Regions from separate parts of the Xanthobacter pseudotagetidis genome, predicted to be linked through region 1. Evidence: riboswitches for the same ligand, from Rfam matches in the RefSeq annotation. Region 1 holds a riboswitch; the other holds the start of a gene.
The links. A riboswitch is a leader RNA that binds a small molecule or an ion and turns the genes downstream of it on or off. The one in region 1 is predicted to bind thiamine pyrophosphate.
Positions count from the first base shown of each region.

Region 2: linked by a shared signal. The riboswitch ahead of thiC (phosphomethylpyrimidine synthase ThiC) and the one ahead of thiO (glycine oxidase ThiO) in region 1 are both predicted to bind thiamine pyrophosphate.

Region 1 is NZ_CM195534.1:1,710,141-1,713,342, reverse strand. It holds partial or broken gene V5F67_RS07885 (IS5 family transposase) at 1-134, opposite strand, end outside; gene V5F67_RS07880 (glutathione S-transferase family protein) at 298-912, opposite strand; TPP riboswitch at 1,087-1,185, shown strand; gene thiO (glycine oxidase ThiO) at 1,174-2,379, shown strand; gene thiS (sulfur carrier protein ThiS) at 2,385-2,594, shown strand; gene V5F67_RS07865 (thiazole synthase) at 2,650-3,202, shown strand, end outside.
Region 2 is NZ_CM195534.1:2,530,634-2,533,835, reverse strand. It holds gene thiC (phosphomethylpyrimidine synthase ThiC) at 1-1,742, opposite strand, end outside; TPP riboswitch at 1,830-1,960, opposite strand; gene V5F67_RS11545 (thymidylate synthase) at 2,140-2,934, shown strand; gene V5F67_RS11540 (tellurite resistance TerB family protein) at 3,078-3,202, shown strand, end outside.

The DNA of each region.
Region 1 (3,202 bases):
AGAACCCAAAGACACCCGTTGACGAACAAGCGGTTATCCGAGCCCGTCCGCCCGGGATCCGTCGCCTTGCCGGGCAACAGCGGCGCGATCTTCTCCCATTGAGCGTCGCTCAATTCATACCGTTTCGCGGCCATGCCGGGGCTCCGTGCGGAAAACACGGTTCCCTATGAATCAGCATTTCAGCGCGCTGGGAATCCTGAATGTCGATCCCGCCTAGACCGCAAAGGCCTGTCCGCACCGGCCAGAAGACGCAGCCGTGCGGGCGCGGCCCCGGAAGCGCCGGCCCGGCGCCTGGCCTCAGCCCGCCGCTGCGGCCAGCGCCGCGGCCTCGATCTCCTGCGCCCTCTTGAAGGCGGGGCGCGCCGTGAGGCGCTCCACATAGGCGACCATGGCCGGGGTGGGATCGATCACCTTGAGCAGGCCGATGCCGTACCACACGTCGGAGCCCAGCATCACGTCGGCGGCGGTGAACTGCTCCCCCAGCAGATAGGGACCGGGCGTCAGCGCCGCGTCCACCACCTCCATCACCAGGTCGAAGCTGCCCCAGCCGGCGCTCGACTTGGGCAGGCTCACACCCATCATCTTCTGCACGAAGGCCGGCTCCATGCAGCCGGCCGAGAAGAACAGGTATTGCAGATAGCGCCCGCGCGCCGGATCGCCCAGGGCCGGGGCGAGGCCGGCTTCCGGCACGCGCTCAGCCACGTAGGCGCAGATGGCGGCGCTCTCGGCGAGGCGCGCTTCGCCATCGGTCAGCGCCGGAACCTTGCCCATGGGATTGACGGCGCGGAAAGCCGGCGTGTCCTGGGCGCCGTTGCGGATGTCGACCAGCGCCCGCTCATAGGCAACCCCGGCCTCCTCCAGCATCCACAGCACGCGAAAGGCCCGGCTATGGGGCGCCCAATAGAGCTTCACTGGCGGTTCTCCCTGGATTTGATCTTTCAGAACATAAAGGGAACATCAACGGGTGTCGAGTCCGCATCAGGACGTATCCGCCGTCATGCTCCGACGTGATCGGAGCATCCACGCCTTGCGTGGGTGCGAGCCGGCTCAGGGCCTTGCGCGCGGGGCTGCGGCGATGGATAATGCGCATACGGCCTGGGGTGCCGTGCACGTGCACGGCTGAGATCATACCCATCGAACCTGTCTGGATCATGCCAGCGTAGGGAGATGCCGATGAGCGCGAGCTTATCGACCTTCGCATCGTCTTCGTCCGAAACCGCCGCCAGCCCGGCGCGGATGAAGGAATCGTGCCCGCGCGTCGCCATCGTCGGCGGCGGCGTCATCGGGCTCGCCATCGCCTGGCGGCTCGCCAAGGCAGGCTGCCCGGTGGATGTGTTCGAGGCCGGCGAGGCCGGCCGGGGCGCCACCCATGCCGCCGCCGGCATGCTCGCCGCCTGCGCCGAGGCCGAGCCCGGCGAGCATGTCCTGCTCGCGCTCAACCGCGCGAGCCAGGCGCTCTGGCCCGCCTTCGCCGCTGAGCTGGAGCAGGAGACGGGCACGGGCGTCGACCTGCGCACGGAGGGCACGCTCTCCATCGCCCTCACCGCCGACGACCTCGCGCGGCTGCGGCATCTCCACGCGCTCCAGACCTCCCTCGGCCTGCCGGTGGAATGGCTCGGCGGCGCCGAGGTGCGTCGGCGCGAGCCCTATCTCGCGGCCAAGGTGGCGGGCGCGATCCTGACGCCGGAAGACCACCAGGTGGACAACCGCAAGGTGGCCGCGGCACTGAAGGCGGCGGCGCTCGCCGCCGGCGTCGGGCTCCACGAGGGCCTGCCGGCGGAGCGGATCGAGGCCGCGTCCGGCCGCGTCACCGGCGTGGTGGCGGGCGGCGCGCTCCACGGCGCCGACGTGGCGGTGCTCGCCGCCGGCGCCTGGAGCCGCGGCATCGGCACGGCCCCGGCGGCGCCCCTGCCGGTGCGGCCCATCAAGGGCCAGATGCTGGCGCTGCAGATGGACCCGGCGGCGCCGATCCTCACCCACGTCCTGTGGGCGCCCGGCGCCTATCTGGTGCCGCGCCGCGACGGCCGGCTCATCATCGGCGCCACCACCGAGGAGAAGGGCTTCGACACCTCGCTCACCGCCGGCGGCCTGCTGGCGCTGCTCACCAATGCCTGGCGCGCGCTGCCGACCCTGGAGGAGCTGCCGATCATCGAGCAGTGGGTGGGCTTCCGCCCCGGCAGCCGCGACGACGCGCCGATCCTCGGCCCGAGCGCCGAGGTGGAGGGCCTCGTCTACGCCACCGGCCACCACCGCAACGGCATCCTGCTGCTGCCGGTGACGACCGATGCCATCGTCTCCCAGATCCTCGACGGCCGCATGGACGCGGTGGCGGCGCCGTTCACGGCGTCGCGCTTCGCCCCGCGCGCGGCGGCGGAGTGACGGCCATGACGCTCGCCCTGAAGGTGAACGGCGCGCCGGAGCGGCACCCCGTCGCCACCGTCGCGGAGCTTTTGCGCGAGAAGGGCGTGGAGGACGGCCGCAAGGGCATCGCGGTGGCGCTCAACGGCGCCGTGGTGCCGCGCCGCGCCTGGGGCGAGACCCGGCTTGCGGCCGGCGACCAGGTGGAGATCATCGAGGCGAAGCAGGGGGGCTGACCCCCCAGGCGCTCCGGGGAGGGAGCGCTTCGCGCAGGAAAGAACGAGAACAACCATGACCGAGTTCAACGATCCCCTCGTCATCGCCGGGCGCAGCTTCACCTCGCGCCTGTTCCTCGGCACCGCCGGCTATCCGAACCAGAAGGTGTTCCTGGATGCGCTGGAGGCCTCCGGCGCGCAGATGGCGACCGCCTCGATCCGCCGCATCAGCCTCGCCGGCTACGAGGAGAGCCTGACCGACCTGCTCGCCGGCCGGGTCCACATCCTGCCCAACACCGCCGGATGCCAGACCGCGAAGGACGCCATCCTCACCGCCGAGCTGGCCCGCGAGGCGCTGGAGACCGACTGGGTGAAGCTGGAGGTGATCGGCGACCGGGAGCTGCTCTATCCCAACGTGGAAGAGCTGCTGAAGGCCACCGAGGAGCTGGTGAGCCGCGGCTTCGTCGTGCTGCCCTACTGCAACGACGATCCCGTCACCTGCCAGAAGCTCGCCGACCTCGGCGCCGCCACCGTGATGCCGCTCGGCTCCATGATCGGCACCGGGCTCGGCATCGCCAACCCGCACATGATCGAGCTGATCTGCGCCCGCTCGCCGGTGCCGGTGGTGC
Region 2 (3,202 bases), 820 kb from region 1:
ATGTCGCCGGCCTCGATCTTCAGCTCCTGCGAGATCTTCATGGAGCAGAATTTCGGCCCGCACATGGAGCAGAAGTGCGCCACCTTGGCGCCCTCGGCGGGAAGCGTCTCGTCGTGGAAGCGCTCCGCCGTCTCCGGGTCGAGGGAGAGCGCGAACTGGTCGCGCCAGCGGAAGGTGAAGCGGGCGCGCGAGAGCGCGTCGTCGCGGATGCGCGCCGCCGGGTGGCCCTTGGCGAGGTCGGCGGCGTGGGCGGCGATCTTGTAGGAGATCACGCCCGCCTTCACGTCGTCGCGGTCCGGCAGGCCCAGATGCTCCTTCGGCGTCACGTAGCAGAGCATCGCCGTGCCGAACCAGCCGATCATCGCCGCGCCGATGGCGGAGGAGATGTGGTCGTAGCCGGGGGAGATGTCCGTCACCAGCGGGCCGAGGGTGTAGAAGGGCGCCTCGTGGCAGACCTTGAGCTGCTTCTCCACGTTCTCGCGGATCAGGTGCAGCGGCACGTGGCCGGGCCCCTCGATCATCACCTGGCAGTCGTACTTCCAGGCGATCTCGGTGAGCTCGCCCAGCGTCTCCAGCTCGGCGAACTGGGCGGCGTCGTTGGCGTCGGCGATGGAGCCGGGGCGCAGGCCGTCGCCGAGCGAGAAGGCGACGTCATACTGGGCGAGGATCTCGCACAGCTCCTCGAAATTCTCGTAGAGGAAGCTCTCCTTGTGGTGGGCGAGGCACCACTTGGCCATGATCGAGCCGCCGCGCGAGACGATGCCGGTCACCCGGTTGGCGGTGAGCGGAACGTAGGGCAGCCGCACGCCGGCATGGACCGTCATGTAGTCGACGCCCTGCTCGGCCTGCTCGATCACCGTGTCGCGGAAGATCTCCCAGGTGAGGTCCTCGGCGACGCCGTTCACCTTCTCCAGCGCCTGGTAGATCGGCACGGTGCCGATCGGCACCGGCGAATTGCGCATGATCCATTCGCGGATGGTGTGGATGTTCTTGCCCGTAGAGAGATCCATCACCGTGTCGGCGCCCCAGCGGATCGCCCACACCAATTTGTCCACCTCCTCGGCGACGCCCGAGGTCACGGCGGAATTGCCGATATTGGCGTTGATCTTCACCAGGAAGTTCCGGCCGATGGCCATCGGCTCGGTCTCGGGGTGGTTGATGTTGTTGGGGATGATGGCGCGCCCGCGGGCCACCTCCTGGCGCACGAACTCGGGGGTGATGTCGGCCGGGATCGTGGCGCCGAGGCCCATGGCCTGGTGATGCGGATGGGCGCCGCCGTTGGCGCGCGCGAGGTTCTCGCGGGCGGCCACGTATTCCATCTCCGGCGTGATGATGCCGGCCCGCGCATAGGCCATCTGGGTCGGGCGCCTGCCCGCCTTGGCCCGCAGCGGGCTGCGGCCGGTGAGGTCGAACTGCGGCAGCGTCGAGGACTGGCCGTCCTTCAGGCCGTTGTCCTCGGGCTTGACCTGACGGCCCGCCACCTCCTCCACGTCGCCGCGCTCGCGAATCCACTGGGCGCGCAGCTGCGGCAGGCCCTTGGTGAGGTCGATCACCGCCTCGGGGTCGGTGTAGGGGCCGGAGGTGTCGTAGACCTTGAGCGGCTTCTCGCTCGGGTCCGAGATGGCGATCTCGCGCATGGCGACGCGCACGTCGGGCCGCGCGGCGCCCACATGGACCTTGCGGGATGAGGCCAGGGGGCCGGTGGTGACCTTCAAAGACGAGGTCGAGCTTTCGTCGAGCATGCGGATCTCCTTCAAGCTTGCGCTTCCAGCGAGACCCGGGATTCGAGCTTCAGGAGACGGCGCGCGGCGGACTCTTCAGGACGTCCGCAGGCACGGGGTTCCGATCCCTTCGCCGGTATGACCCGGATCAGGTTCAAAGGGTCAACGCGGTGGCCGCAGCCCAGAGGCGGCGGCCGTGCGAAATCTCAGCCCCTTCCGGGGCCCCCCTTGGAACGGATCAAGTGTGAGGTAGACCAAAGGCCAATGTCAACGCTGCGTCGCACAATGCCGGCTCGCAGCCCAGAAACGCCGCTGCGATGCTCCCTTGGAAACCGGGCATAAGGGGGATGCATCGTTGGCCCTTGCATCGCCCGGGCCTAGACTTATGTCCCGTTCCCGATTCCCTGGACGTGAGAGCGTGCGCCAATACCATGACCTCCTGAAGCGCATCCTCGACGAGGGCGTGCGCAAGGACGACCGCACCGGCACCGGCACGCTCAGCGTGTTCGGGCACCAGTCGCGCTACGACCTCACCGAGGGCTTCCCCCTGGTGACGACGAAGAAGCTGCACCTCAAGTCCATCGTCCACGAGCTGCTGTGGTTCCTCGCCGGCGACACCAACATCCGGTATCTCAAGGAAAACGGCGTCTCCATCTGGGACGATTGGGCGGACGCAAACGGCGAGCTCGGGCCGGTCTACGGGCACCAGTGGCGCTCCTGGCCCACCCCCGAGGGCGGGGTGATCGACCAGATCGCGCAGGTGGTCGCCGACATCCGGCGCAATCCCGACAGCCGGCGCCTGATCGTCACCGCCTGGAACCCCGCGGACGTGCCGAAGATGGCGCTGCCGCCCTGCCACTGCCTGTTCCAGTTCGCAGTCGCGGACGGCAGGCTCTCCTGCCAGCTCTACCAGCGCTCGGCGGACGTGTTCCTGGGCGTGCCGTTCAACATCGCCTCCTATGCGCTGCTTACCCACATGGTGGCGCAGGTGACCGGGCTGAAGCCGGGGGACTTCGTCCATACGCTCGGCGACGCGCACCTCTACCTCAACCATCTCGACCAGGCGCGCGAGCAGCTGTCTCGTCCCCCCCGCGCGCTGCCGCGGCTGGTGCTGAACCGCGAGGTCACCGACCTGTTCGCCTTCCGCTACCAGGACGTGGCGTTCGATGGCTACGATCCCCATCCCCACATCAAGGCCGCGGTCGCGGTCTGACCGGTGGCGCGGCGGCGCCATTCGGCCCGCGCGCGGAACGTGCTATGTGAGCCGGACCAGGGGAACTGGAATTGCCGCGCGCCTGTCATCTGGGCGTGCGAGCGTACCGAGCGGTTTCGCTCGTTCTTTCAATGGAGGGTGCCATGGCATCGGATGCAGGAAGCCTGCTGGGTCAGCTCTTGGGCGCGGCGCTCGGCGGCGGCAGCGTGCGCGGGGCCGGCGCGGGGCCGGCCGCCAGCGGCGCGGGCGGCAGCCCCCTGGAGCAGAT